DNA from 2 places in the Botrimarina mediterranea genome. Region 2 is predicted to be linked to the other one. Evidence: riboswitches for the same ligand, from Rfam matches in the RefSeq annotation. Region 2 holds a riboswitch; the other holds the start of a gene.
The links. A riboswitch is a leader RNA that binds a small molecule or an ion and turns the genes downstream of it on or off. The one in region 2 is predicted to bind cobalamin.

Region 1: linked by a shared signal. The riboswitch ahead of Spa11_RS20540 (DUF1559 domain-containing protein) and the one ahead of Spa11_RS08180 (PEP-CTERM sorting domain-containing protein) in region 2 are both predicted to bind cobalamin.

What each region holds. Positions count from the first base shown of each region.
Region 1 covers NZ_CP036349.1:5,348,392-5,363,681, forward strand. The annotation lists gene Spa11_RS20520 (OprO/OprP family phosphate-selective porin) at 1-1,220, opposite strand, end outside; gene Spa11_RS20525 (DUF3592 domain-containing protein) at 1,459-3,231, shown strand; gene Spa11_RS20530 (hypothetical protein) at 3,355-4,812, opposite strand; gene Spa11_RS20535 (permease) at 4,992-6,068, shown strand; cobalamin riboswitch at 6,228-6,457, shown strand; gene Spa11_RS20540 (DUF1559 domain-containing protein) at 6,604-7,506, shown strand; gene Spa11_RS20545 (DUF4465 domain-containing protein) at 7,503-8,372, shown strand; gene Spa11_RS20550 (DUF5522 domain-containing protein) at 8,372-8,590, shown strand; gene Spa11_RS20555 (class I SAM-dependent methyltransferase) at 8,691-9,515, shown strand; gene Spa11_RS20560 (hypothetical protein) at 9,528-10,385, opposite strand; gene Spa11_RS20565 (shikimate dehydrogenase family protein) at 10,561-11,430, shown strand; gene bioD (dethiobiotin synthase) at 11,496-12,155, shown strand; gene Spa11_RS20575 (alpha-amylase/4-alpha-glucanotransferase domain-containing protein) at 12,234-14,432, opposite strand; gene Spa11_RS20580 (galactose-1-phosphate uridylyltransferase) at 14,690-15,290, opposite strand, start outside.
Region 2 covers NZ_CP036349.1:2,023,453-2,038,742, reverse strand. The annotation lists gene Spa11_RS08190 (DUF6717 family protein) at 1-162, opposite strand, end outside; gene Spa11_RS22870 (hypothetical protein) at 332-484, opposite strand; gene Spa11_RS08185 (metallophosphoesterase) at 585-1,586, opposite strand; cobalamin riboswitch at 1,833-2,055, shown strand; gene Spa11_RS08180 (PEP-CTERM sorting domain-containing protein) at 2,338-3,333, shown strand; gene Spa11_RS08175 (hypothetical protein) at 3,478-3,759, shown strand; gene Spa11_RS08170 (ArsR/SmtB family transcription factor) at 3,983-4,354, shown strand; gene Spa11_RS08165 (arsenate reductase ArsC) at 4,348-4,773, shown strand; gene arsB (ACR3 family arsenite efflux transporter) at 4,810-5,868, shown strand; gene arsM (arsenite methyltransferase) at 5,940-6,827, shown strand; gene Spa11_RS22865 (hypothetical protein) at 6,892-7,038, opposite strand; gene Spa11_RS08150 (amidohydrolase) at 7,046-8,827, opposite strand; gene Spa11_RS08145 (antibiotic biosynthesis monooxygenase) at 8,862-9,389, opposite strand; gene Spa11_RS08140 (hydrolase) at 9,620-10,288, opposite strand; gene Spa11_RS08135 (pirin family protein) at 10,354-11,052, opposite strand; gene Spa11_RS08130 (MarR family winged helix-turn-helix transcriptional regulator) at 11,123-11,605, opposite strand; gene Spa11_RS08125 (DoxX family protein) at 11,762-12,220, opposite strand; gene Spa11_RS08120 (APC family permease) at 12,263-13,576, opposite strand; gene Spa11_RS08115 (SDR family oxidoreductase) at 13,830-14,618, shown strand; gene Spa11_RS08110 (alpha-amylase family glycosyl hydrolase) at 14,734-15,290, shown strand, end outside.

The DNA.
Region 1 (15,290 bases), 2.5 Mb from region 2:
TGCTGCTCGCCGACGAGCTGCCAAGGGCCGAGGTTGACGACCGACTCGAAGGCGAGCAGCTCGTAATCGTCGGCGCCGGGAATGACGCCCGTGTCGTACCAACGCGATTCGGTCCGTGCTTCGGGCCTAGTGCGGAAGCGAGCCTCACTGACGCCCGAGCCGGCGAAGTTCTCTGTCAGCGCGTTCTGATCGGTGTTGGCGTACGATCCGGCAATCGCCAAGTGGATGTAGCCGCGCCCGTCGGACGCCTCGTCCCACCACAAGGTGTTGGAGAGACGCCCGGCCACCTCGGGCTGCCAGTGATCGCTCACGTAGCCGCCCTCGTCCTGTACGATCCGCTGGTTGAACACCCCGTAGCGCCAGTTCCAGCCGAGGTCGTCGGTGTAGCCCCACGACTGAATCCCCAGCCGGCGGTTGTCTTGGTTGAACGCCTCGATCACCGAAGGGCGTTCCATGAAGACGTTGTAGCGGCTGCTATTGATGTGATCGAGTCCGTAAGGCCGCTTCTGGTTGCCGATCAACAGCTCTTGAAAAACCGGCAGTTCCTTCCATCCGAGGTACACGTCGCGGAACTCCGTCTCATTACCACCGGCGAGCTCGAGGTCGAGGCGGTAGAGCATGTTGCCGGGCAGGTCTCCCTCCGCGCCGAAACGCAGCCGGCGTATCGTGAGGCGGTCTTGCGGTGAGACGTTGGGATCGCCCGTCTCGAAGCCGTTGACGCCCGGCGAGTCGCCCGGGAAGCCCCAGGCGTCGAAGTGCAGCCGGCCGAAGAGCTGCATCGTTGACTTGCTGTGGCCGCTTGTAACGAGATAGCCAAAGTCATCTTTCAAGGTGTTGTGGGCCGTCCGCAACTCGGAGTGATCGGACTCGAGGCTCTTCAATCGCTTCTCGATGTCCGCCACATACTCGTCGGCGGAGCGGGATATCTCTTCGATCTTTTCCTCTTCCCTCTCTAGGGCGCTCTTTACGCCATTGGAGCCCTCCGACGGCGGCTTTCCGGCGGGTGTCTCGTCGTTTGTTGCCGATCCGCTGGCCCCCCCGGATGTCGGCTCACCGGCCGGCACAGCCTCTTCGGCGGCGAGAAGGCGGATCTCCCCATTCGGCAATCGTGGCGCAACGAGGCGGTCCACCTCGAGCGTCCAGCCGACGTCCGCCGACGCGACAGCGGCGCCCAAGGTCGCCACGCCCGAAGCGAATGCAATTCGTAGCCAAGCCTTCAACACGCCGCTCCCCCCGAATGACAGCTGGCCCCGACATGACCGCGGCCACCGCTACCATCGGCACAACCGCACTGACCGGATCGGGTAAGGAGCACGCGGTTCAGCCGATACTGCCGAAAGCAAGGTCCCGTTAACAGCACAACCGGCAAGGTCGCCGCTAGCACCGCATGGAGGCCGCTATGCTTGCAGCGCTCGCTACGCACCTCAACGAACGCGTCTCTCCGCCAACTAGCCGCCCGTGTCGAAGAAGACCAACAAGCTGAACCCCGCCGTCGGCCTCGGCTGCGCGACGCTCTTCGCCCTGCCGTTCGCGGGCGTGGGTGTCTTTATGGCGTGGAGCTTGGCGTCGATCCTCTGGCTCTCTTGGTCGGCGGCGTCGTGGGTTGAAGTCCCTGCAACGATTACGAGCGTCGAGTTGCAGAGGACTGGCGATAAGAAGAACAGCCTGCGAGTCGTCGCCGACTATCGCTACGAATACGCCGGCCAGGCTTACGAGAGCGACCGCGTCGGCCTCTCAACGATGGCGGATAACTTCGGCTCGTACCATCGCCGCCTGCACGATCGGCTGCACGCTGCGTGGAAGGCGGAGAAGACCGTCGATTGCTTTGTCGATCCCAATGATCCAACGCAGGCGCTGCTTGATCGTCGCCTGCGGCCGGTCGTGGTTGTGTATCATGTGCCGTTCGTGCTCGCCTTCGGCGGCGTCGGCTTCGGGATCATCGCGGCGGCCCTCTACGGAATGAGAAAGGCTCGGCGGGACGATGTGATCTCCGCCGACTCGCCCGATAAGCCCTGGCTGTTGCGCGACGAATGGCGTGAGGGCGTGCAGCGCGAAGGCAACAAGGAGTTCTACGGGGTGGCGTTCTTCGCCGTCTTGTGGAACAGCATCGCCCTGCCGTTCGCGGCGATCTTCCTGATGAGCGACGACAAGAAGCCTTGGTGGCTTTACCTGATCGTCGCGATCTTCCCCGCTGTCGGCGTCGGCTTCATCGGCTGGCTGGTGAAGCACTGGCTCCGTCGCCGCAAGTACGGCGCCTCGACGCTTCGGCTGGCGACGATGCCGGGCGTCGTCGGCGGCAAGTTGGCGGGCGTCATCCTGGCGCCGGAGGCGGTGCGTGCCGCCGACGCGGTGCGCGTCTCACTGACCTGCACCCGGGTCGTCCGCCGTGGCAAGAACTCCACGACCGAGGTCTTGTGGCAGGACGAACGCGACATCGCCAAGTTCCTCGACGCCGGCGAGCCCGGCAGCTTCGGCGTGCCGATAACGTTCACGATCCCCAGCCATGCCCAACCGACCGACGACGACAAACGAGTTGCGTGGACGCTCAAGGCCATGGCCGAGCTGCCGGGGATCGACTACGCGGCTTCGTTCGAGGTTCCGGTCTTCCGCACCGAAGACTCGCAAGAGAATATCGACGTCGAACTCACCGCGCTGAGCGAGTACGAATCGGATAAACCGCTCGAAGCGCTGCTCGCTGCCGAAGGAATTCTCGTCGAACCGCAAGCGGCGCTGGGGAGCATCCGTTACTTCGCCCCCGCGGGTCGGCATCTGGGCATGGCGATCCCGCTCACGATCATGACGCTGATCGTCGGCGGCGCGAGCCTTGGGCTGCTCTGGAACTCCGTCTGGCTGATCGGCGGCGCCTCGTTGCTGGTGACGCTGGTGATGATCGCCGCGACGCTGCACACGTGGCTCGCCGAGTCCGAGCTGATCGTCGCCGACGACCATTGGACGACCCGCCAAGCCTGGCGCGGCCTGGCCGGGAGTCCACGCACCTTCGAGACCCAATACGTTCGCGCGATTGAGCTACGGACAACCTCGACATCGCAGTCCGGCAACAACGTGCAGCGTTACCAAGACGTCGTCGCCAGACTCCTCGGCGAACCCAAACCCGTCAAACTCCTCGGCAGCCTCCGCAGCGCCGCCGCGGCGCGAAAGCTCGTGCTTGACCTGCGACAGCGGGCCGGGCTGAATGACTTACAAGAATTGGCCGCAGATGATCGCAGATAGGCGCAGATGAAACGGTTCATTTGTAGGAGGCGTCTCTGACGCCGATTTCTCGCACCATGCCGTTTCGGAATGGGGGCCGTAATCGGGGTCGGGAGACCCCTCCTACATTTCTCTTATCGGCGCTTATCTGCGATCATCTGCGGCTACACTCCGCGGCGTCGCGGCGCCGGCGATCCAGGCGAGGCGGCCTAGCAGCCAGGCGTACGCAAGGTCGATGAGGAACTCCACCGGCAGGATCACGAACACCGACCAAGGCCCCATCGACGCGGCAAGGTCCTCGCCAATCCACATTGATCCGACCGCGAGCCCGAACGCCGAGGCGTAGAACGCCAGCCATGTCACCGGCGCGTAGCGCATCGTGCGTAGCACGCCCGGCGATAGGATTGCCCACATCGAGGTCTCGTTGAGTTGCGACAAGACGATCACGGGAAAAGCAAACATCGCTCCGACGGCCGACCAGCCGAACACCGAATCGAGCGGCCATGGCAAGCTGGTGGCGTTGGGGATGAGCTGGCCGGCGATCGAGCCCGGGATCGCCGCGACGATCATCGCAAAGACGACCGTCACCGCCGGCGGCGCCCATTCGCCGAAGTCGAAGACCGGCCAGTTGTAGACGCACCGCGCGCCGGTCGCGGCGCTGTCCATCACCGTCCAGCACACAGTGCAGGCGATCGTCATCCACATCGCGGTGACGAACACCGTCGTCCCGAGCAGCAGGATCATGCCGATCCAGCCGTACATCCCCCCCGAAGACGCTAGTGCGTCGAGCGCGGCGATCATCAACACAACGAACAAGAGTCCGAAGCTCAGGCCGAACCAAGCGAGCAGCATCTTCGACTGCGTGAAGGCCGTTGCGAGGCCGTCGAACAGCCCGATCCCCCAGCCGAAGGTCGAGGCCGACTCGTTGTCGATCTCGGCCTTGCCGCCCTCCGGCGAATCCTTCGCCAAGAGCGTGCGGTAACCTGCCGGCGCCCGCTCGACGAGCTCTTCGAAACGCGTCCGTAGCACGGTCGTATCGACTTCGGGGGCCGCGTCGACGTCGTAGGTCTCGGCCACGAGGGCGAACTTCGCCGCCGGCTTAGCCGTAACAGGAACGGGCGTCGCTGCGCCGCAGTCGGGGCACGATACGGTCTCGCCGACGCGGCTCGCCTCCGCCGAAAGGTGCGTCCCGCAGAGCCGACACGAGAACGAAACCGTTGGCGCCGCGACCCGGGCGAGATCGACGCCGTGCGGCTGCTCCCCTTCGTAGAGTTCGTAGCCCTCCTCGTCCATCGCCTTGGGCCGGAGCGACTTGGGCGGTTCGGGCGGCGGCGGGACGACCGTCAGTGTGTGGCAATCGGGGCACTTGGCTTTGCTGCCGACCAAGTCCGGCGGTGCATGCATCCGTGTCTGGCAGAGTCGGCAGTGGAAGCCGATCAGGTTGGCAAAGGGATCGATCTTCTGAGCGACCACCTTCGGCATCGGAACCAGCAGCGGCTCGCGACAACCGGGACACGGCGCGGTGCGTCCCGCGAACCGCGCCGGCGCGGAGACCTTCTTTCCACAAGAGGGGCAAACGAAAGTGACGGCGGTGCTGTCCATCCGCGGTTGTGAAGCGACTTGAATGACGTAGGGGCGGGCGCAGGTTGACGCAGAAGCCAACTTGACGCAGAAGAGAGTACGGTAGTCCGTTAGTTTGTCAGTCCGATAGCGAAATTTTCCGCCCCTAGAACCGAAGCCCCCTACGGCCCTACCCACCTATTCACCTCCGAAGGCCCCCCGTGCTCGAAGCGATGTGGCGGATGACGCTCGAACTGGCGCCCTGGATGCTCTTGGGAGCCGCCATCGCGGGGGCGATGTACGCCTTTCTGCCGCAGGGGCTCATGCAGCGGCTGCTGGGGGGCAAGGGCGCCGTCTGGAAGTCGGTCCTCGTCGGCGTCCCGCTGCCGCTCTGCTCGTGCGCGGTGATCCCCGTCGGTCTCGGCCTCAAACGCCAAGGCGCCACCAGCGGGGCCTCGGTCGCGTTCTTGATCGCCACGCCGCAGACCGGCGTCGATTCGGTCCTCGTGACGGCGGGCCTCTTGGGCTGGCCACTGGCGTTGTTCAAGGTCGCCACGGCGCTGTTAACGGGCCTCGCCGGTGGTTGGCTCACCGACGCGGTGACGCCGAAGAAGTTCTCGCTTCCGGTCCTCGATAGCGGAGCGCCCGTCGCCAAGGACGCGTCCTTCATCGCGCGCTTGCGCTCCGGCGCCGCGCACGCGGACGACCTCGTGCGGTCTATCTGGAAGTGGCTCGCGCTCGGAGTGGTCCTCTCCGCAACGATCACGGCGTTCGTCCCGGAGGACTGGCTGGCGGGCCTCGGCGCGTACGGCGGCGCCGCGGCGATGGGCGCGGCGTTGGCGCTCTCGCTGCCGCTCTATGTCTGCGCAACCGCCAGCGTGCCGATCGCCGCGTCGCTCGCCGCCGCCGGGCTGCCGACCGGCGCTGTCATCGTCTTCTTGATGGCCGGCCCCGCGTCGAACGCTGCGACGATCGGCGCCGTCTACCGCGGCCTCGGCTGGCGCCCGCTCGTTGCCTACCTTTCGACGATCGTCGTCGGCAGCATCGCCGGCGGCATGCTCTACGACACGTGGCTCGGCGGCACAAGACTGACCCTCACCGCGACCGACCATCTCCATCACCACGAGCACGGCGGCGCCTGGTGGGAGATCGCCGCGGCGGTCGCACTCATCGCCTGGATCGCCTGGTGCGCGCTCCGCGACCTGAAGAAAAGTTCAACGCACGAAACGCCGCTGGCCGACGTCGGAAACCCCTCGTGCTGCAGTTCAGATTCCGAAGCCAAAACCGCCTGCCACTGACGCCGACTATCTGCGAGCCCCGCGGCGTCAGCCCGGGGAGTGAAGCGGTTACCCGGCGCCCTCCCCGGGCTGACGCCGTGGGGCTCGCATGACGGATGCGGCGCTTTTGGGGGCCATATCTCATGGTTTGCATTGGCCTGCCGCCGGTGCTATGCTCCTCGCTCGATTTCGTGTGTTGGTGGTCGGCGCCGCGGCTTGCGGCTCGCCGACGTAACAGGGAACTCCGGTGCAATTCCGGGACGGCCCCGCCGCTGTAACCAAGCACTAACTTCGCCGGACCCATTCTTCACGCCATTGTCCTGCTAATGCCGCTTGCGGCGTAGCGAGATGAGAAGGCTGGTCCCGACGGGCTTGGGAGTCAGAAGACCTACCAACACGAGGCATGCGGAAGCTTCGAGGGGAAGCCGCCGCGTCGTTAGAGGTGTAGCTGCATCGGTCCGATACGTAGGCGTTTACCCGTGCGCGCAAGCGCCAGGGCTCGCGCTACGGACCGTCGCGGTATGGAATAGGTCACGTGGTACGCGAACGCGCCAAGTTGGAAGTAGACAGAGGGAAGTGGGAAGACGGCAGCTTGCCGTCATTCTCCGACTTCCGACTTCCGACTTTCCACTTCCGCCCCGCCTTCACCCTCGTCGAGCTCCTCGTCGTCATCGCCATCATCGGCGTGCTCGTCGCGCTGCTGTTGCCTGCTGTTCAAGCGTCGCGCGAAGCGGCCCGCCGCGCGGCGTGCATGAACAACCTTAAGCAGGTTGGCCTCGCGCTGTTGAGCTATCACGACACCAACAACGATTTCCCACTCGGCGGCCGGCTCGACGACAAACACCGCGCCGATGTTGGGCCGAGTTGGACGACCGAGGTTTTGCCCTGGTTCGAAGAAGCGTCGCTACGCGATCAGCTCGACCTATCGCTGCTTTATACCGATCCCGCCAACCTCACCGCGGGCCGGACGCTATTGCCGGTGATGCTTTGCCCGAGCATGCCCGACGGCGATACGCCGCGCAAGTCGGTCGATCTATCGAGCACGTCTCCCCACGACTACGCGAAGACCGCCTACGGCGGCATCCAGGGTGAACGCGGCCTCCGCGCGACGAACGCCACCAATAACCCCGAGCGCGGCGTGTTGATTTATGAGAAGCCGATCTCGCTCGCGCACTTCACCGATGGCGCTTCGCACACCGCGATCGTTGGCGAAGTCCCCGAAGGGATTCACTCGATCTGGATCAGTGTCCGCAACGTCTTCGACCAGTCGGCGCCGATCAACGCCCGCGACTCCACAACCCGGCAGCTCGCCGACTTCGGCCAAGAGCTGAGCAGCTTTCACCCCGGCGGCGCGCTCGTCGTCTTCGCCGACGCGTCCGTCCATTTCTACCCCAACTCGACCGACAACCTGACGCTCGCCGCGATCTGTTCGCGCGACGACAACCTGGAGCGAAAATGAACCTACGTCATGCCCTGCTAAGTCTCTCGCTGCTCCTCGCTGGTAGCGTAGCCAGCGCTCACGCCGCGCAGAGCGTCGTCGATTTTGATGACCTCACGCTCGCTCCCGAATCGCGTTGGGTCGGCCCCGATCCCAATGGCGACACGGTCGATGGCGCCTTCGGGCCCGAGGTCCGCGGTGCGTTCGCCTCGCACGGCGCCGCCTTCGGCAATGTGTATGACCTTTCCTTCAGCACGTGGAGTGGCTTCGCCTACTCGAACGAGTCGGACAACACGACGCCCGGATTCGGCAACCAGCACAGCGCGATCACCGGCGATGGCCATGGCCCGGGCGCCGACAACTACGGCCTCGCCTTCGCCGCCAGCACGCTCGGCAGCGGCCCGATCGATGCGGCGGCGCTCGCGGGCCTGCCGACGATCACGCTCCCGTCCGGTCACAGCGTCGAGAGCGTCTGGATCACTAACACCACTTACGCGGCCCTGTCGATGCGCGACGGAGACTCGTTCGCCAAGAAGTTCGGCGGCGAGTCGGGCACAGATGAGGATTGGTTCATGGTCACCGCTTATGGCGTCGACGCCGAGGGCGGAGTCCTCGACGCGTCGGTCGATTTCTATCTCGCCGACTTCCGCTCCGCCAACAGCGCCGAGGACTACCTCGTCACCGATTGGACGGAGTGGGACCTGTCGCCGCTGGCCGGCGCCGCGAGCCTACACTTCGACTTCTCGTCGTCCGATGTCGGCGCCTTCGGCATCAACACGCCGACGTACTTCGCGATCGACGACCTGACGCTGAACACGATCCCCGAACCCGCGTCGATCCTGCTCGTCGCCATCGGCTGCGTCGCCATCGCCGCCAGGAAGGCGTGATGGCTCCGTCCTCGCAGCAACCGCAGCCGGTCCACCCCCTCGCCGACCACTACGTCGAGCACGGCCGCGTCGTCTTCACCGCCGCATTCTTGCTGCGCCGCGGAACCTGCTGCGACAACGGCTGCCGCCACTGCCCCTACCAAGGAGAGCCGTCGGCGCTAGCCGCGAGTAGCCCCACCATCGACGCCACGACCATCGTTCCAACTCCAATTTCTTGAACCACAAAGGAACGAAGGAACAAAGGATTTATCTGCAATTCGTTTGTTCACAAGAGTCTTCCTTTGTTACTTTGTGGTTCCCTTTCCTGCTTTTCGCTGCGTGATCGACGCTGGCTACAATCGCCGCATGGAACTCGACCCGCGACGCACCGCTATCGAGCGTAACCGCCAGGCGTGGAACGACCTCGCCCGGCAAGGCGTGCCGCTCGCTCGGCCGGCGACGGCGGCGGATTTCGCGGACCCGTTGCGGGCGGTTGACCCGGATGGGTGGCTGAGGCGTGGGCTTGGTGGTTCGGTCGTCGGCAAGCGGGTGCTGTGTCTTGCCGCGGGGGGTGGGCGGCAGGGGCCGTTGCATGTGGCGGCGGGGATGGAGGTGACGGTTGTTGATGTTAGCGAGGCGATGCTGGAGAAGGATCGTGCCGTCGCTGAGGCCCGCGGCTGCCGCCTGCGGCTGTGCCAGACGTCGATGGATGATCTGTCGGAGTTGCGTGACGACGAGTTCGACGCGGTCGTGCAACCCGTCAGCAGCTGTTACGCGTCGGACGTCGCCGCCGTTTATCGCGAAGTCGCCCGCGTGCTGCGGCCCGGCGGCGTTTACGTCTCGCAGCACAAGACGCCAACGAGTCTCCAAGCCGCTAGTCGGCTTAGCGGAAACGGCGCGCTAGAACTCCGCACCCCCTACTACCACGAAGGCCCGCTGCCGCCATCCGACCCCTGCCGTACGCGCGAGCCGGGCACGCTCGAGTTCCTGCACCGCTGGGAACAACTCATCGGCGGCCTCTGCCGCGCGGGTTTCGTCGTCGAAGACCTCGGCGAACCGTCCCACGCCGAAGAACCCGGCGACCACGGCCAACGCAGCCGCTATGTGGCGCCCTACGTGCGGATACTTGCGAGACGGGTTTTAGCCGCAGATGTGCGCAGATGAATGCGGATGGGGTTAAGCGGAGAGGTCGATGGAGCCAATTGTCTCGTCTCGATCTGGGGATTCGCCGTCGATGACTAAACCGCTACGATCAATTCGGAATCGAGGCGTCAGTAAATAGAGAGACAGCCCGATGATGGAGGCCTGTACGATGTAGTAGGGTAGAAAATCGCGAGGCTGGCCAATCATGGCGGGTCCTCCCCGTGGCGTCATCGCCCAAGCCGCTGTCGCTAACACGGCGACGAATGGAGTCGCCAGTAAGCCGTAGAATCGTTTCCACCCTTTGGGAAACCATCTATCAACCGCGACCATCGCGACTGCTGGCGCCGCTTCAACCACTGCCAGAATCAAAGTAAGTGGGTAAGCCAGAACGGACCAACCGGCGTTTCGAAGCACTGCAATTAGAAGAGCGACGACCAAGGTTATCCACAACACCGTCGCAATTCCGAACTTCCGCTTGCGTACTGCAATCACCTTGCGGCGTTGATGCGATGACGCTATCCAGCGGCTAAAGATGACTCCCAAGGCGGTCACGGCAAAAGTTGGGAAGATAACCGCACGGATGTACTGATCTTCGTCGGGTTGCTCAACCAAACTAACCGCCGTCATAAGTAGACCAGTTGAGATCGCTACTCGCGGTGCCCAGCCACGCATTGAATGGGTCGTCCAAATTGCCAGTAACCCTAGCTGTGCTCCGAGCATCGCTAGGAGCGATAGTTCAGCAAAATCGCTCCGCGAGCTCTCGGCGAACCTGAGCACCGCGATATCAGCAGCCACAAACGCCGCCAGCAGGAACGGCAGCAGCGGGCGCCTTTTCAGGCGGCGGCGCCAGAGGCGGCGCCATTTCATCGGGAAAAGGGTCTCGGCGAGCATTCTTCCATGCTAACCGCCCTCGACGGCGCCGGCGCGTTGCGGTCGGCGCGTCGGGGAGCGAGAATTGGGAGCTCGCGTCGTTAGATTCAGACCGCCCTCCCATGTCGGCACGACGCGACTCGCTACAGTCTCGTTGTTCCTGCCCACTGCCGACCGCCCACCGCCCCCTCCCCCCGTGTCCAACCTCCTCGAAAAGTGCTGCCTTATCGGCGAGTCGGTCGGCGGCGACCCGACGCACTTCATGATTGAGCGGGCCCTCGAGGACCTCGGGCTCGACTGGCGGTTCTTGTCGTTCCAGACCCAGGCCGAACGCCTCGGCGAGGCTCTGGCGGGGACCGACGCGCTGGGGTTCGCCGGCGTGCGGCTCCGTGGCGCCCTGGCCGACAAGCCGGGGGGGGCCGCCAAGCGGACCGAGCGGGCCAAGCGGACCGGCCGGCTGACCCACCTCACGCGGCACGACGGCGCCCTCCAGGGGGACGACGCCTCGGGCCCCGCCCTGGTCGAAGCCCTGGCCGAGATCGGCGAGCCGGCCGGCAAACGCGTCGTGGTGCTCGGAGCGGGGGGCGAAGCTCCGTCGATCGCCGACGTGCTGGTCGAACGCGGCGCGGCGCTGGTGGCGATCGCCGACCCGCTGGCCGACCGCGCCGCCGCCGTGGTGCTCGCCGCCCAGACAGGCCGCAGCGAAGCGGCGCCCAAAGACGCCCTCGCCTGCGAGGTCCGGCCGCTGGCGTGGGAGGGCGACTGGCTCGAGCTCCCCGACACCATCGACTGGATCATCTCGACCGCGTCATGGCCTAAGAGCGACAACCAACGCGTCGCCGATTCGCTGGCGCCGGAACTCGACGCGTCGCACGTGGTGATCGACCTGGGCATCGGCTCGAACCGCTCGCCGCTGCACCTCGCCGCCGAAGGCCGCGGCGCCCGCGTCGTCGACGCCCTCCCGGTGCTCATCGCCGAGACGGCCCTCGCCGTCGAAGCGTGGACAGGGCTCGAAGTCGACCGCGAAGTCCTCCGCGACGCGGCGGAAGAGTTCTTAGGAGTCTAGGGGCCTCTAGCCTCTAGCCTCTAGCCTCTAGCCTCTAGCCTCTAGCCTCTAGCCTCTAGCCTCGTTTGTCCGGCCTCTTCATCACCGGCACCGGCACCGAAGTCGGCAAGACGTACGTAGCCGCGCTCATTGCGAAGCAACTCGTCGCCGAGGGCATACGCGTTGGCGTCTACAAGCCGGCGGCGAGTGGTTGCCATAATGATGTCTCCGACGACGCCGTCGCGCTCTGGGAAGCGGCAGGCAAACCGCTGACGCTCGACGCCGTCTGCCCGCAGCGCTTCACGGCGCCGCTCGCGCCGCATGTCGCTGCGCGCGGAGAGGGTCGCCGTGTCGATGCGGCTTTGCTGCGGAGCGGCTACGACGCGTGGCGGGCGGCGAGCGACTTCGTCCTCGTCGAAGGCGCCGGCGGCTTGATGTCGCCACTCTCGGACGACGACTACAACGCCGATCTGGCGCGCGACCTCGGCCTGCCGCTGGTGGTCGTCGCGGCGAATCGGCTGGGCGTCATCAACGACGTGATGCAAACGCTGATCACCGCCGAGGCGAAGGGCCTGCGCGTCGCGGGCATGGTGCTCAACGAAACGAGCGCCACGGGCGATGCGAGCCGAGCGACGAACGCCGCGGAGCTCACGCAGCGAATGACGGCGCCGCTGTCGGGGTGCGTGAAGTGGGGCGGCGGGTTCGATCGGCCAATTGATTGGCGAACGCCAATGAATGACCAATGACCAAGCCCCAATGACCAACACATCGGCGGGGCAACGCCTTCATTGGTCATTGGGACTTGGTCATTGGGGCTTACCCCTTCACACCGACGCCATCTCCGGCGTGTGCTGCATTGCGCGGCCTTCGGCCGCCGATGTGTCGGCCGTGAGGCGGATCGTGACGCTCCAGCGGCCTTGCTCGTCGCCTTGCAGGATCCAGTGCGGCTGGACGGTGATCGATTGGTTGACCAGCTCGAACCCGCCTTCGCTCTGGCTAACGGTCGAGATCGGGAACGTCCAGATCGACGTGGGACGGTCGATCGTGAAGCCCAGGTCGATGCCGAGCCAGCCGTCCACGAGGTGCAGCTCTTCGACATCGGCCATGTCGCGGGGCTCGCCGAGTTGGCCGATCGACTGGCCGTCGCCCAGGTGGAAGAAGCGGTCGTCGGCGCCGGCCGGGAGGCCCGCCAAGTTGAACTCGGTGCTGAAGTGCAGCGGACGGTCGCCGGGCAGGTCTTCGAGCAGGTAGGCGATCTCGAGCGTCGCGCCGCCGGCGTCGAGCGTGACGCCCTTGGTGAGCCGCACGGGGCAGCCATCGACGTGGCCTTCGCGGGTGAACTGCACTTGCATCCGCTCGGGCTTGCGGCGGAGCTTGGTCTCGTAGATGGCGCCGACGAAGTCGCCCGCCTCGCGGGCCTCGTTCCGTGCGATCGCGTCACGTGAGACGTCGAGGTCGTAAAAGTGATCCGTCAGGCTGCGGCGTTGACGCGAGTCGTACTGCAGCATCTGGTCGAGGCCTTCTTGTTTGAAGACCACGCGGTCGTGGATGCTGGCAACATCGCCGCCCGTCTGGTCGGGGCCGGCGAGCACCTTGCGGTGGTAGGCCTCTTCGCGACGGGCGAGCGTCGAGCCGACATTCAGGCAGATCGACCGCACGTCGAGTTCGTAAATCTCGGCGCCGTCGGACGGCGTCAGCAACGCGACGAGGCGGTTCGAGGCCAGACGCACCTCTTGGCGGGCGTCGAGGTTGTAGTCGGCCGTGTCGAGTTCGACCCAGTCGGCGTCGTTGAGGCCGCGGCCCTCGCGCTGGTCGAGCAGGTTCTCGGCCGCGATCAGGTGGTTGAACACGGCGTGACGCAGGTGGGGCAGGTAGATGCCTCCGAACGCGCCGTGCCAGTAGCTGCAGTTGCACTGGCCGCGGTACAGCTCGGTTCGCGCCGACTCGAGCGTGCGACACGGCTCAGCGTCGTCACGCCGGGCGGCGTCGGCCTGCGCTTCGGCGAGGCGCTTGCTCACCATCTGCATACGGGCGTACATGTCGCCGGTCTCGGGATAGCGGACCTTGAAGTTCCGCCAGAACCCGCCGCGGGCGAACTGCGAGACCGCGTCCCAGCGGCCGATGTCTTGCAGGTCGTGCGCCACGTCGTGGTAGACGTTCTGCTGCTCAGCCGGCAGCGCCCACTCGGTCATTTCGCGGTAGCTGCACTCGGGGATGTAAAGCTTCCCCAGCGGGCTAACCGCGTCGAGCGCCTGCGACGGCGTGCAGACCCACAGCCAGTCGCTGTTCTGCTGGAGCGCGTCGAAGAACCGCCGCAGCCAGCCGTTCTTGTAGACGTGGTCCTTGGTGTCCGGCCACGTGCCGAGCTTCTCACCGTCGTCACCGAACAGCACGACCGCGCCGGGTTGTTGCTCGTACACCTGCCGCAGGTAGTTGATGGTCTCGTGCGGCTCTTGGAACGGGATCGTGTAGCGCAGCTTCTCGCTCCCGGGGAAGACCGACAACAGGCGGGTGTCTTCCTCGGTGAGGTAGTAGCCGTGGAGCTGGTTCTCGGTCCAGCCGGCGTTCTTGAAATGGAAGTCGTCGAGGATGGTGTACTCCATCCCCGCTTCGACCAAGTCGCGCGTCAGCGACTGCTCCCAGACACGCTCGGGCATCCACATGCCGCGGACCCGGGCGCCGAGGCGGTCGTTGAGCCACTGCGTGTACGAGCGGATCTGCCCGACGCGGTCCCGGCTGGGGATCATCGTCATGATCGGCTCGTAGAACGGGCCGCCAAGGACCTCGATGCGGCCTTCCGACACGAGGCGAGCCACCCGATGGAGGTACTCGGGCCGGTGTTGCTCGAGCCACTCGATCAACGAGCCGCTGGTGTGCAGGCCGATCGGCAGGCCGCGGTACTCCTCAAAGACGTCGAGGAACGGCAGGTAGCTGTCCTGGTACGCCTGCTCGATAACGCCGTCGAAGTTGCCGATCGGTTGATGGTTGTGCAGGACGAGCACAAGCCGTAGCGGTTGGGTCATCGCAGACGCTTCGGTGATAGCAGGAACGATGGTGAGGGCGTCGTTTTACGTCTTCGACGCGGAAAGTCCGCCGGCATGACCGCGATGGTAGCGAACGGCGCCGTAGGCCGTCCACGCAGCATCGCTAGCACAACCGGGGAATTCGGAGTCTTCGGCGCCTCCAAGCCGCACGATCGGCAGGGAGGCCGCTAACGCCGCGACTTGCCCAATCGGCCAAGCAGCCCAATCGGCAAGGTCGCTTCGCCAACAACAGCTAACTAAGCAAGCTCTTCCGCCAGTCGCCGGGCGGCTTCTTCGGGACCAACGGGGTTGACCCACAGGCCGGTCGCCAGCTCGAGGCCGGCGATCCCCGCCGAGCGGGGCACGACCTCGATCCACCACCGATCGCCCACGTCGCTAGCGTGCGAAACGGGCGGGACCTGGACGATCAAGTTGTACGCATCGCAGCCGCCCAAGTTGATGACGGCCGCCACGATTCTCCGCAGCTGCCGTGCCAACTCGCCGGCGCCCTCGCCCTCGGCAAGGGCCTCTAGCGGCATCTGGCCCCCCCTCGGACGCCACCAGCACTCGTAAGCAAACCTTGGCGCCGTGGGCGACACGAGCTCCCAGGCGGCCGTCCTCACGACGCAGGACTCGTCTTGCGGCAGGTCGCCCCGGCGGATCGCGTCCCACATGGCCGCGGCCTGAGCCGGCGCCGTTGGGAGCGCGATCAGTTGGCTATGGACGTGCTGCATCGAGGCGCCCGCCGCCGGCCCTTCGTTCTTGAAGAGCAGCAGGTAATCGAAGCGACCCTCGCGGCGCCGATGCACCAGCCGCCGCGCCCAACAGGTCACGGCCGCCGTCAACTCTTCGTCGGTG
Region 2 (15,290 bases):
GAAGGGCTCGCGCACGAGGCCGACACGCTCGTCGTCGAACACCCACGTCCCGTTGTAGCGGTACGGAGCGAGGACCATGATCGAGTTTTGCGGCAACCGCATCGGCGCCGCTGCAACCGCCGACCAGTAGGCGTAGGCGCCCGCCGCCAAGAGGAGAACCACCACGACGGCCGAGAGCCGTCTGAGCGAGTAGGGCCGTTTATCGAACGCCTCGCTTAGAAGAGAGACAAGTCCACGCCTCCGGCGATCGCCAGGAGCCTAGCGGCATCTTATACCAGAAGAGCCAGCGAGGCGAAAATCGTTGGCTTCTGAATCTTGTTGAAGGAATCTGCTACGGAGAGTTCTTGCAAGCGACGCCCTCGTTCTTGATAAACCCTTTCGCCTCTAAGAAGTAGGCGAGCAGTCCAAGACCCACAACAAGGCCAAGCAAAGCGAACAGCCCACCGATGATCGTTGCAGCCGCGTAGAAGAAGATTGTGGTCATGGCTCGCTGTTCTGGTCGAAGGATTCTAGGTTGCGTATTGGCTCGATAGCTGGGCGGCGGAGACGCTCTAGTCAGGGAAGCTCCCCGCCGTCCGGACCTTCTACTTCCGCCCCAACTCGTCTAGCCGGATCTTAAACTCTTGGTCGTCCGCGCGGTCGTGGCGGTCGAGGACGGGCGAGTAGGTCCTCACGGCCACGTCGCCATCCTGACTGAACTCCAGCAGCCGCAGGTCGCCCTGGCCGCCCTCCTTCTTGAACTGGTAGTTTGCCAGCATCTGGTGGACGATGTTCCCCTCAATGCCCTTGGTGCTACGGTAGCCCGTGCCGTCGTTGAGGACGTGGCCGTTGAACACCAAGCGGAAGTTCTTGTGCTTCGAGACGAGCTTGTCCCACAGCTCTTGCCCGTCGTTGACGGTCTCGCCGGGCTGCTTGGCGACGCCGTAGGCGTGGGGGTTCCACGACTGCTTGGCGCCCTTCGCCCGCCAATCGTAGATCGTGTCGTCCGAGTACATGTAAGCGTGTGTCACGAGGATCGCCGGCAGGTCGGCGTGCTCGGCGACGATCCTGTCAGCCCAGACGACGACTTCATCACGCGGCGCAAACTCTAAAGCAACAACGAGCCACTTCTGCCCGTTGGCATCGAACGTATGCCAAGTGTTATCCGTCGTCGTCTCTTCGTAACGCCCGCCGAGGCTCGGCTGGATCGCGTACGGCGACACGGGGCCGAAGTATTTGGATTCGTTGAAGAAGCTCACCCGATCGGCCGCGTTCCCGCCCGGGCCGTAGTCGTGGTTGCCCGGTGCGATCGCGTAAGGCAGCTTGCCGTCGAGCAGCGACATCGACTTCCGCGCGTTGTCCCACTGCTCGGGCGTGTTCTGATTGGTGACGTCCCCCTCGTGGAGCACGAAGCGGATGTTGTGCGAGTCGGCGTGCTCCACGAGCCAACGCGTCTGCGCGTCGTAGTGCTGCGGATACGCCTCGGCGTAGATCTGCGTATCGGGCAGAACCGCGAGCGTCCAAGACCCCTCGGCAATCGGATCGGCCTCGCCACGAGCAAACGTCGGCGCGAAGCCGATCAGCAGCAACAAAAGAGTTCTCGTCATCGCATCCAACCAAGTCGAGGGGCCAAGAGTTTCTGCCCTATACTGACCACTGGCGTAGGCCCATCGCAAGCGCCAAGAAAGGGTAGGGAACCACAAAGGGCACAAAGAGATTGCCAATGGGACAGGCGTAGCCCCGCCAAGTTGGCCGTCGTGTCCTTCGTGCCCTTCGTGGTTCAATCTTCCCTTTTTTAGGCGCCAGCAGGATTTCGCAAGCCGACGCTAGACAACCGCCGCATGGCGGTCTACAACGCTGGGCAGTGTGTTGGTGGTCGGTCTCGCCCCTTGCGAGGCCGACGTAACAGGGAACCCGGTGTGATTCCGGGACGGCCCCGCCGCTGTAACCGGGCGACACACGCCGAGCCCCTTCTTCAGAGCCATTACCCACCTTTCGCATCAAGCGAAGGTGAGTGAGAAGGCAGGGCACGGCGAGCCCGGGAGTCAGAAGACCTACCAACGCGTGGCATCGGATCGGCTTCGAGGGAAAGCCGCCGTCGCATTCATCGCTGCGTTGTTCCCGTGTCTCCGTGCTGTGACGGCGTACGCCGTTGGGTGAAGGGCTCCTGCCCTGCGCCACGGCTGACGGTGCGCGAGTGCTAACGCCGCTTTCATTCTCGCTCGAGTCCCATGCGTCTCCATCTCCTCTGCGCCACCGGTGCGCAGCGGCGGGCCGGCGTTCGCTCTTCCGTATTTGACAGCGGTTGGCGACGTCGCTATCCGCGTTTCCTTCTTTTGACTGCAGGAGTTGCAACTCATGATCCGCACCAGTCTCCCTTTAATCGCTCTCGGCGCCACGATCGGCGTCGCCCAAGCGGGTCCCTACTCGAGCTACTCTGGCGTCACCGCCGGGGCGCCGGACAACCCGATTGCCCGTGCGAGCATCACAACGTTCGAGTCTTCGGTCGTCAACTACGCGCCGTCGCCCGGCGTTGGCGCCAACTTCAGCAAACCCGCTACCGCATTGAGTTCCTTGGGTGAACTCTACAGCCCCGTCGCCGCGCCGGGTGGCGCCAACGCGCCCTTCAACAAGCTCTACGCTCCGCAAACCGGCGCCGAACCCAACAACTTCCATGCCGGCTCGGCGGTTAGCGATCCGTTCAGCGGCGATATTGACAGCACGACTGACACCTACGGGTTCATCGGCATCGACGCCCCGGGCGCGATCACGCTCGGGTTCGCCAAGCCGATCACCGACGGCGCCGGGCCCGACTTCGCCGTGTTCGAAAACGCCTTTGCATTCGGCGGCGCCACGAGCCTGCTCGCTGAGCTTGCCTATGTCGAAGTCTCTAGCAACGGTGTTGACTTTCTCCGCTTCCCATCGGTCTCGCTGAACACGGTGCCGACCACGGTCTCGGGAGCTTTCCAAGCCTACGACGCCACGAACCTCTACAACCTCGCCGGAAAGCACACCGCGAACTGGGGCACGCCGTTCGATCTCGCCGAACTGGCGAGCGACCCGCTGGTGACCGGCGGCGTCGTGGATATCACGGCGATCGACTACGTGCGACTCGTCGACGTGGTCGGCAGCGGCGACCTCTCCGATGGCGCCGGCGGCACGCTAACGGGCGTCGCCCGCGATTCGCTGGGCAACGCGATCCTCGACAACTGGCTAACCTACGACTCGGCCGGCTTCGACTACCTCGGCCTCCCGACCGGCGCGGTGGGCGTGCTGAACTCCGTGCCCGAGCCGACCAGCGCATTGCTGACCCTTGTCGGCCTCGCCGCAATAGCGGCGCTTCGTCGCAGCTAAACCTTTTGCATCTCCTGTGGGAGGCGTCTCCAGACGCCGATTACGGCATCCATTCCGATTAGACATGGTGCGCGTAATCGGCGTCTGGAGACGCCTCCCACAGTTCCTTTTTTCGATCGCTCATATTAAAGCCAGGAGGGCCCGATGCGTTGGTACAGCGCTTGGTTGGAAACGGAGTTCACCGTGCATCACTCTCCCGGCGTCGCGCGGGCGTGGCTGCGGATGGAGCCTACGGGGGATTGGTACCTCGTCACCGACCCTGGCGGCTACGACCTGCCCGAACGCGACGGGCCGTTCGTCGTCACGCATGTCGCCCGTGGCCCCGAGCACGACGAGGACCCGCAGCTCTTGCCGCACCGTGCGGCGCTCGCCGCATGGCTGCGCGACCGGACGACGTGCCGCATCCCGACGGACAGCCGTCTCTAAACGGATGAAGTAAAGAGAGCTCACCACGACGGACACGACGAGCACGACGGCCTGCCACTAGGCGTCACGTTGTCTCGGCAATTAGGCCGTCGTGTTCTTCGTGTCCGTCGTGGTTCAGTCCTTTGGCACATTGCGGACTTTTCGTCTCCGAGCACAGTTGACCGGAGTCCGCTGTCGATCTAATATTTCGTTAGTTGGCGAAACGTAAAATCCACCGGCGATCATGAGAGACCTCCTCGCTGTCACCAAAGCCCTCTCGGACGAGAACCGCGTCCGCGCGCTGGGGCTATTGCGCGACCGCGAACTGTGTCTCTGCCAGATAGTCGAGGTCCTGGCGTTGGCGTCATCGACCGTGTCGAAGCACATGTCGGTGCTCCACCAGGCGCGGCTCGTCGAGTCGCGTAAGGAAGGCCGCTGGGCTCATTTTCGGCTCGCGGAAGAGGATTCGCCCGTTGAAGCCCGGCAGGCGCTGGAATTGGTGCTCGCAAGCCTTGCCCGCGACAAGCAAGCCAAAGCCGACCAGCAGACCCTCAAGGTCGTCCTCAAAATGCCCCCCGAAGAACTCTGCCGCCAACAGGCGAACTGCAAATGCTAAAGGTGCTCTTTCTCTGCACGGGCAACTCGTGTCGTAGCCAGATGGCCGAGGGCTGGGCCCACCATCTGAAGTCAGACACCCTGGAGGCCTACTCGGCCGGCGTCGCCACGCACGGCATGAATCCGCACGCCATCGCCGTCATGGCCGAGGCCGGCGTCGATATCACGCCGCAGCACAGCAAGCACGTCGATGAACTAGCGGACGTCGAGTTCGACTACGTCGTCACCGTCTGCGACAACGCGGCCGAGTCGTGCCCGATCTTCCGCGGCGCCGCAAAAGTGGTGCATCGCCCGTTCGACGACCCGCCGCGCTTGGCGCGCGAAGCGGCGAGCGAAGTGGAGGCTCTTGGGCATTACCGGCGTGTCCGTGACGAGTTACGTGACTACGTCGCGACGCTGCCGCAATCACTGCAAGGTTGATCGCTGACAGGCGCCAACGCGCCTTAGGAGATTCAGATGGACCAGAGCACGGCCACGATCGGCTTCTTCGAGAAGAATCTGACCTACTGGGTCGCCCTCTGCATGGCGGCGGGGACGCTGATCGGGAAGTACCTCCCGGCAATCCCCGAGTTTCTCGGGCGATTCGAGTACGAAAAGGTCTCGATCCCGATCGCGGTGCTGATCTGGCTGATGATCTTCCCAATGATGATGAAGGTCGATTTCGCCAGCATTCGATATGTCGGCGCGAACCCGAAGGGGCTCTACGTGACGTGGGTGGTCAATTGGTTGATCAAACCTTTCACGATGTTCGCGATCGCCGCTTTTTTCTTCTTTGTCGTCTTCAAGTCATTGATTCCGCACGACCTCGCCAAGGACTACCTCGCCGGCGCCATCCTACTCGGAGCGGCGCCCTGCACAGCGATGGTCTTTGTCTGGAGCCATCTCACACGCGGCAATGCGGCATACACGGTAGTGCAGGTCGCCACCAACGACTTGATCATCTTGGTCGCGTTCACCCCGATCGTTGCGCTGCTGCTCGGGGTGAGCGGGGTGGCAATCCCGTGGGGCACGCTGCTGCTGTCGGTGCTGCTCTTCGTCGTGATTCCGCTCGTTGCCGGGATCGCAACGCGCGCCGCTGTCATCAAGCGACACGGCCTTGACTACTTCAACCACACGTTCCTGGCCCGCTTCAATAACGTGACCATCGTCGGCTTGCTGCTGACGCTCGTACTGATCTTCTCTTTCCAGGGACACGTCATCCTCGACAACCCGCTGCACATTGCGCTGATCGCGGTCCCGCTGGTGATTCAGACGGTGCTGATTTTCTTCATCGCTTACTTGACCTGCCAGAAGATGCGGTGCCCCCACAACATCGCGGCGCCGGCGGGGATGATTGGCGCTTCGAATTTCTTTGAACTGGCGGTCGCGGTCGCCATCACGCTTTTCGGCCCCTCGTCGCCCGTCGTGTTGGCGACGGTGGTGGGCGTCTTGGTGGAAGTCCCGGTGATGCTGGCGTTAGTGGCCTTCGCCAATCGTACTGAGGGATGGTTCTCCGCGTCGCCCGAACACGTTTAACACCGAGCGATATTTCCCACGGCTCAGATCAAACGGCAACGCAATCCAACAACTACCTCCGGAGCCCAAGCATGAGCGCCTCGAACGAAGTCATCGACCAAGTCCGCACACAGTATTCTGCCGTCGCGACGCGGGGGCTCTCGAGCGACCACGCCGGCGTGAAGGCCGTCGCGGAAGCCTTCGGTTACTCGGCTGAGGAACTCGCCTCAATCCCCGCCGAGGCGAACATGGGCCTCTCGTGCGGCAACCCCACCGCGACCGCTCGGCTGCGTGCCGGCGAAGTCGTCGTCGATCTCGGCTGCGGCGGCGGGCTCGACGTACTGCTGGCGGCGCCGAAGGTTGGTCCGACCGGTAAGGCGATCGGCATCGACATGAGTCAGGAAATGATCGACCTGGCCCGCCGCAACGCCGCCAAGAGCCGGGTCGAGAACGTCGAGTTCCATCTCTCGACGATCGACAAGCTGCCGCTCGAAGAGGCAACGGTCGATTGCGTCATCAGCAACTGCGTCATCAACCTCGCCCCCGACAAGGGCGCCGTGCTGCGGGAGGTCTTTCGGGTGCTCAAGCCGGGCGGCCGCGTCGCGGTGAGCGACATCGCCTTGAAGCAAATGCTTCCCGAAGAGGTCGCCGCCAATCTGTCGGCGTATGTCGGCTGCATAGCGGGCGCGATCCTCATCGACGAGTACCGCCAGACGCTCCGCGACGCGGGCTTTGAAGCGGTCGAGGTTCTCGACACGGGCGCCGACCTCAACGCCTACGCCAAAGCCGAAAACGCGGCCTGCTGCGTCCCCGCGCCGGCGGAGGATGGCCTCCCGGTGGTGGAGCTCGGCGGCTGCTGTGGCTCAACGCCGCCCGTCGCGACTTCCGAGATCCATAGCCAGCTCGTCGATCTTTTGACCCGCTACAACGTCAACGCGTTCGCCGCGAGCGTCCGCATCTTCGCGGTAAAGCCGGCTTAGAACTCGGGAGGGAACTCCGGCTTCGTTTGGGCGACCAAAGTTCTATCGCAACAACTTCCCCCCCTTAGCAGCCTGTTGAACAACCGGCTGCTTGATCGAAGGATACGATCATCAAAAACAGCGGCTTTGAAAAAGCCGCTGTTTTGCGAGCCGCGACGAGCTTTGCTCCGAGCTTGGCGAGGTTGAAATACGCCACGATGGCGTATTTCAACAGGCTGTTAGACGCCGCACCCACAGCCCGTCTCCCATACTCGCCCATCGGCGGCCATCACCGGCAGGTGCTGGTGCGCCGGTGGCGTGGGCTTCGTGTTGTCGTAACCGCCGAACTTCGCGACAGGCGACCAGTCGGGACTTACCGGCGGCGTTGCGGGGGCAAGCGACGCATACTCGCTTGCGCCGTATACCACACGGCCGCCGACGATCGTTAGTAAACTCTCAATCGCGCGGATTTCGTCCTCTGCGACGGTGAAGTAATCGCCGCTCAGCACCGCCATGTCGGCGTACGAACCCGGCGTGAGGCGACCCTTGCGGTCGTCCTCGCCGCTGAACCACGCGCTGCCGTGGGTGTAAAGCCGCAAGGCCTCTTCGCGTGTTAGCCGGTCGGCCTCGGCGTGGAGCACCGTGCCGCCGACGGTTTTGGACGTCACCATCCACCACAGACAGGTCCAGGGGTGATAACTCGCCACGCGCGTCCCATCGGTGCCGGCGCCGACCGGGAGCCCCATCTCGAGCATCCGCCTCAGCGGTGGGCGGCGTTTTGCCGATTCGATCCCGTAGCGGCGGATGTAGTACTCGCCCTGGTACGCCATGCGGTGCTGGATCGCGACGCCGCCGCCGAGCGCTTGGATACGGTCGAGATTGCGCTCGCTGACGGTCTCGGCGTGGTCGATGAACCAGCGCAGTTTGTCGATCGGCGCGTCGCGATGCACGCGCTCGAAGATGTCGAGGAAGCGGCCGATCGATTCGTCGTACGTCGCATGAATGCGCCATGGCCAGCGCGCTTCAGCCAGCGTCCGGACGACGGCTTCGAGCTCTGCTTCCATCACCGGCCGTAGGTCGGGGCGCGGTTGCAGGAAATTCTCGAAGTCCGCGGCGCTCCAAACGAGGTTCTCTCCGGCGCCATTCACTCGCAGCAGATCGTCGCCGTCGCCGGGGTGGGTCATGCCGAGCCAACGGCGATAGTCGGCGAGCTCGGCGCCCGACTTTTGCGCGAACAGGCTATACGCGATCCGCACGGTCAGATGCCCCTCGTCGGCCAGACGTTTCACGACGGCGTAGTCGTCTGGGTAATTCTGACCACCCCCACCGGCGTCCGACACGCTCGTCACGCCGAAGCGATTGAGTTCGCGCAAGTAATGTCGGGTCGAGTTGAGCTGGTCATCCGGTGATAGCGTCGGTGCGTTCGCAATTGTCGAGTACAGGATCAACGCGCTGGGCTCGGCGATCAGCAGGCCTGTTGGATTGCCCCGGCCATCGCGGGCAATGAGTCCGCCGGGGGGATTTGGCGTATCGGGCCCGAATCCCAGGGCCCGTAGCGCCGCGCGGTTCAACAGCGCCGAGTCGTAGAGGTGGAGCACGAACACCGGCGTGTCGGGCGCTGCCTCATTGATCTCTTCGAGCGTCGGCATCCTCCCTTCGGCGAACTGGAACTCGTTCCAGCCGCCGATGACGCGTACCCATTGGGGCGGCGGCGTCCGCTCGGCCTGTATGCGTAATTGTTCAAGGGCTTGGGCGACGGACGGCACGCCATCCCAACGCAGCTCGAGGTTGTAGAACAGCCCGGCGCGAATGACGTGCAGGTGCGAATCATTCAGTCCTGGGATGACACGTCGCCCGCCGAGGTCGATCTTTTGTGTGCCCGCTCCCGCCAGGGCGAGCACATCGTCGTCACTGCCGGTCGCCGTGATGCGCCCGTCGGTTACCGCCACGGCAGTCACCTCCGGACTAGCGGGATCGAGCGTCGTTACCTTGCCGTGATAGAGAACGAGCTGCGGTTCCATGCGGATTGCCTCGTCTATGGATTTGCTTTGTAAGTCAGTGCTTGTGCAGCCAGCGGCTCAGCAGCTTGGTCAGGATCGGCATCACGCCCCAGGTGAGCGTTACCACCGTTAGGGCGATCGTGACCCCTGTCGCGACGACTCGATGCACACTCGAAAGCGGCGCCGCCATCAGGGCCGACCAGAGGAGCACCGTCGGAAAGACGCCCATCCACGTCACGATCGCCATCTTCCACCGCGGCGGCGCCGAGCCGCCACGGCGGAAGAAGGCTTCGAGCCCCGTCAACTCACGCCGCGCCCAGCCCTCTTCGGCTAGCGGCGCCACGCGGCGCTGCCAGTCGGCGAACATCTCCGAGTCGTAAAACGCGTCGCAAGCTTCAGCGCTCTCGAACGAGCGCATAATGCCGTACTCCCCGGCGACCCCGGACACGGGACCGATCAGATGGATGCCCGTGGCGCCGGGATGGGCAAGCGACTCACGGGCGAACTCCCGCAGCGCCGCTTCGAACTCTGCCTCTTGACCGGGGCGTGCTTTGCGGGTGATGGCGATGTGGACTTGGGGCATGGGTAGTTCGTTAGAGTTCGGCTTCCGTCAGTCCCCCTCCCCTTTTGGGAGGCCCTCATTCCGAAGAATGGGGGGGGAAGGTTTGAGCTGTCCGCTAGGCAAAACAACTTTGGCGACCTACGGCGTGAAGCGGATCAGCCAAACAGCCGCACTCCGATCGACGCCTCTCACCCTCCCCTAGCCCCTCCCTGAAAAGGAGGGGGACTTCTACGACTTACGTCGCTACTCGTTCACTTCACTTTGCGTGCCGGCGGGGCGCCGTGCACCATTGTGTACGCGTACTCGATCCCGGCGCCGTAGGCCCCGCCGTATTCGCGGAAGAGGTCCATCAGCGCGTCGTAATGGTCGCGGTTCACCCAGTCACGCTGCCACTCGAGCACCGTCGCAACGCTCGTCATCCGTACGGCGCCGGCCTGCGTCATCCGCGACAACGCTGCCTCGTGCGCCGCAGGGGAAGTGCCGCCGACGGCGTCATCGACGACGTAGATGTTATAGCCTTCGGCCAGCATCTGCAGCGTCGGCCACGTGATGCAGACTTCGGTCCACAGGCCCGAGAGGAGGATGTTCTTCCGGCCGGTCGCCTTGATCGCTTCGCGGAACTCGGGGCTGTCCCAAGAGTTCATCCCCGTACGCTCGATCGGCGTCTGCTCTGGGAAGACATCAAGCAGTTGCGGCCACATCGGCCCGCTGAAGGACTCGGTCTCGACCGTCGTCAGAATCGTAGGCACGCCGAACTCCTTCGCGCCGCGGGCCAGTAGCAGCACGTTGTTCACCAGCAGCTGACGATCGATGCCGCTGGCGACGCCGAACAGCATTTGCGGCTGGTGATCGATGAAGACCAGGACCGAGTTGTCCGCGGTGATCAGGCCGTTGTCGGTGTTGGGGAGAATGTTTGGCATTTTCGGTGTCCTAACGTCAGAGTTTGGTGGACGTAAGCCGTGGAATCAGCAGTGAATCAACAATATCAAGCAAGGTCAAACAGCATCACTTCGGCGGGGCCGACAGCTTCGATCGTCAGTTGCGTCTCGTCGCTAACGGCGGCGCCGTCGCTGGTCTCTAAGCGGACGCCGTTTAGCTCGGCCGCGCCACGCAGCACTTGCAGCCAAGCATGACGGCCCGCGGCGACGTTCGTCGTCACCGCGCGTTCGGCTTCGAGGTCCGCCAAATAGATGCGGGCGTCTTGGTGGATCGTCAGCGAACCGTCGGCGCCATCGGGCGAGGCGACCAGTTGCAACCGGTTGCGGCGACCGGCCGCGTCGAAAGGCTTCTGCTCGTAGCTCGGCTCGTGACCCTCGCGGTCGGGCAGCAACCAAATCTGGTAGAGGTGGACCGGCTCCGTTGGCGAGTCGTTGAACTCGCTGTGGCGGATGCCCGTGCCGGCCGTCATACGCTGGAACTCGCCGGGGCGGAGCACCTCGCCGTTGCCCATCGAGTCCTTGTGCGCCAGCGCGCCCGACAAAACGTAAGTGACGATCTCCATGTCGCGGTGCCCGTGGGCGCCGAAGCCCTGGCCGCCGGCGACATAGTCTTCGTTCATCACCCGCAGCGAGCGGAATCGCTCGTGGGCGGGGTCTTGATAGCCGCTGAACGAGAACGTGTGGTAGGTGTTGAGCCAGCCGTGGTCGAAGTGGCCGCGTTCGTTGGCGGGGCGGAGACGGATCATCGAAGGCTCCCTTTTTGATTTTAGGTGAATTGTTGACACATAAACCATTTAGACAAATAAAAAGCCGCCGCTAAACCTCCGCCGCTTCGAACGACTCCCTCGCCCGGCACAGCAGGCGGATCAGCTCGGCGAGTTCCTTACGCGGCATCTTGCCCAAGAGTTTGCGGTGCAGCTCATAGAGCGGATCGTCGATCTTCGCCAGGACGGCGAGGCCCCGCTTGGTGATCTCGACGTACACGACGCGGCGGTCTTCGGCGCTACGCTCACGAGAAACGAGGCCCTGCTTTTCCAGGCGGTCGATCAACCCGGTGATCGCCGGCACGACCTGGATCATCCGGTCGGCGACCTCCAGCGACGGCAACGGCTTCCCCTCGCCACGGAGGATCCGCAGCACGTTGTACTGCGAGCTCGTCAGGCCGTACTCCCGGAACAGCCGCCCCAACCGGTTCGAGAACCGGTCGCTCAGCCGCAGGACGCTCAGCATGGCCTCTTGCTCCGGCGAGTCGAAGCCGTCTCGCTTGCGGAGGTCGGATTTGAGGCTACTAGCGGGCATCGCTAAGGGTTGGCTGGTGAGTGAGTGAGTGAGTGAGTGAGTGAGTGAGTGAAAGCCACAGCAGTTGGGGACCATTTGTGCGGCACGCCAACACTTTACATGTGAACTATCTTCTCGTCAACAGGCTTGCGGTGAGTTTTTGGAGCGGAAGGGAGACTACGCGTCCTCCTTCCTTGCGTCCGGCGGGTCGGGCGCCGTCAGTTTCGCGTCCATCGACAGAGGGCCCGCGCCGACGATGAAGAGGAAGATCGAACCCAGCAGCATCGACCAGTCGGTCCGCGCGTCGTGGGCCATCTGCCAGAAGCCCGCGTCGGCAAGCACCGGCAGTTTGGTCGTCACGATCGCCACCAGCATGATCGCGATCGTCGGCAGCGACGCCAGCCGCGTCAGCAGCCCCAGCATCAACAGCACGCCGCAGGCGACTTCAAAGGACGCGACGAAGTACGACAGAGCCTCGGGCGAGGGGAGCCCGATCTTCTCAAAGCGTCCCGCTCCTCGGGAGGCCGGATAGAGAAACTTCTGCACGCCCTCCGAAAAGAACACAAAGCCGACCATCAAGCGGATCAGCAAGACCGACGCCGGCGCGCTGGTGCGGAGCCAGGGTTGTAACCACATAGGATCACTCCTTCTCACGGATTTCGAGGGGCCTTTATACCGTCATCGAGGGGGACGCCGCGACGCTATCCAGCGTCCCACGAGCCCCAAGGCAATCAGCCCGACGCCCGCCAGCCAGACACGCGGCTCGACCCAGAACGCCAAGAACAAACAACTCGCCAGCCCCGCCCACGCCGTCCAGACAGGATAGAGCCGCTCATCGGGCCGCAAGCGGAGGGCGGCGAGATTCGTTAACGCATAGTAACCGAGCACCGTGAACGCGCTGAAGCTCCAAGCCGCTTTGACGCTGCCCAGCGCCGCCAGCCCTGCGATCACGACGCCAGTCGTCATCACGGCCGCTGTCGGCGACGCGGCTTCGCCATTGACTCTCGCCAGGACGCGGGGCAGATCGCCGCGGCGCGCCATCGCCAGCACGACACGCGACAGGCCGAGGATCAAGTTCAGCAGCACGCCCCCCATCGCGGCGACGGCGCCGACCGCCACGACGTTCGCAACAGCAGGCCCGGCGAAGGCGCGGGCGGCGGTCTCTAACGGCGCCGGCTTCTCGTTCACCCCTGCAGCGAGCGCCTCGGCGCCAACCGCCGCGATCGCTACGAAGCCGACCGCGGCGTAAAGCAGCGCCGAGACGACGAGCGTCGTAACAATCGCCCGCGGGATGTTTCGTCGCGGTTCGACGACCTCTTCGCCAAGCGTCGCGATCCGACCGTAGCCGGTGAACGCCACGAACATCAGCGCGCAGGCCTCGAGAAACCCGGCGAAAGGCGCCACGTCGGCCTCCGCCGGCTGAAACAACGGCGTCAGATGCTCTCCACCACTCCGAAGAGCGTTTGGCTGGCCTGCGATGCAGAAGACCGCCAGCGCGCCGATCGTGAGCGACACCAAAACCACATTAGCCCAATTCGCACGCCGGAGGCCCGACAGCACCAGCGAGGTCAGAAGCACGACGACCGCGACCGCGACGACACTGACGGGGACGTTGGTTGGCATCGCTGTCAGACCCAGCGCGTAGCCGGCAAAACCGAGCGCCGCCGTGGCCGCTGAGGCGCTCTTCGCGCAGAGGAACAGCCAGCCGGCGACAAACCCCAATGTGGGGCTGAGCCAGCGGTAGCCGTACTCGTAGGTCCCCCCGCTGACGGGATGATTGGCGGCGAGCTGCGCGCTGCTCAACCCGTTGCACGCCGCGACCACGGCGGCGACGCCGATTGCCAACACCACCGACGGCCCGGTCGCGGCCGCCCCGAGGGCGATGCTCACGAAAACGCCCGTCCCGAGGATCGACCCGAGTCCCATTAACGTCGCCCCGGCGACGCCAACCTGGCGGCGGAGCGCGGAATCGGGGCTCGGTGGGTCGCTCATCAGCGGCGAAGGCTTAGTCTTGAAGAGGGCTGCTGAGTGCGGTTCCGGCAACACTGCTGAGAGCAAGTGCCCCGGGATCAATCGTGTCGCCGCATTCTGTCGCGGCTGGCGGGCGGATTCTAGCGACTGGCGCCGTCGTCGAAGTCGCGATCGCATGGCACACAAAGTGCAATCGCCCGAGGGCTAACGGCGCTCCCTCGATACTTTGAGAACCCCATCCTCGCTTCACTCCATGCTTTCATGAGCGGACGATATGAAGATCTCGCTCTCAAACAAGTCCGCCTGGATCACCGGCGGCGGTGAAGGCATCGGCCGGGCGATCGCGCTCAAGTTTGCCGAGTGCGGTGCGCGGGTGGCTTTGACGGCGCGTGACAAGGACGAACTCGACAGCGTGGCGGATGAGATACGCCAAGCTGGTGGTGAGGCGATCAGTGTGGTCGCCGATGTGACCAAGCATGACGAGGTCGGCGCTGCTGTGAGGCAGATCGTTGACCGGTGGGGACAACTCGATATGGTGGTCGTCAACGCCGGTACGAATGGGACGTGGGCGCCCATCGATGAGCTCGGCTATGACGAATGGTCGCAGACCGTTGCGGTGAATCTCACCGGCGCTTACTCGACCATCCATCACGCCGTGCCGCACCTCAAGGCCCGTGGGGGCTCAATTACCATCGTCTCGTCGATCAACGGCACGCGCGTCTTTAGCAACACGGGCGCCACGGCGTACGCGACGACCAAAGCGGCGCAGCTGGCGATGGGGCAGATGCTTGCCCTGGAGCTCGCGCCGGCGAAGATTCGTGTCAACATCCTCTGCCCCGGCGCGTTCGACACCCACATCCACGAGAAGACCGAGCGGCATCACCTCGACGAGATCAAGGCGCGCGTCGAGTATCCCGAGGGCGAGGTTCCACTAACGCACGGCGACATGGGCGAGCCCGTGCAGGTCGCCAACCTGGCCGCATTCCTCGCCAGCGACGCCGCCGCTCACATCACCGGCACGCCCGTCTGGATCGACGGCGGCCAATCACTTCTCGTGGGATAACCAGTCACTTCTCATGGGATGACCAGTCACCACTCATGGGTTGAAAAGTCGCTGCTAACCGCGGTGAACGCTCACCCCGCTTTCTTGTTCCATTCCCAGATACCGATATTTCATCGTGACCGATCAACCCAAGCCTCTCGCCTCGCCGCCCGGTGAAACGCCGATCCAGACGCCTGACTGGGTAAAGCACGCGGTCTTCTACCAGGTCTTTCCCGATCGCTTCGCGCGGAGCTCGCGCATCAAGCACCTGCCGGGGCTCAAGTTCAAGCCGTGGGGGAGCGAGTCGATCCACGACGGCTTTCAGGGGGGCGACCTGCTGGGCGTCGTCGATAAGCTCGGGTACTTAGAAGAGCTGGGCGTCAACGCGATCTACCTGACGCCGATCTTCACGTCGGCCTCGACGCACCGCTATCACACCTACGACTACCTGGAGGTCGATCCGCTGCTGGGCGGCGACGACGCGCTGCGTGAACTGATCGACAAGGCCCACGAGCGCGACATGCGCATCGTGCTCGACGGCGTCTTCAACCACACAGGGCGCGGGTTTTGGCCCTTCCACCACATCCTCGAGAACGGCGGCAACTCGCCCTACATCGACTGGTTCACGGTCCACGACTGGCCGCTCCAGCCCTATCCCACCGAGAAGGACATTCCGCCGAACTACTCCTGTTG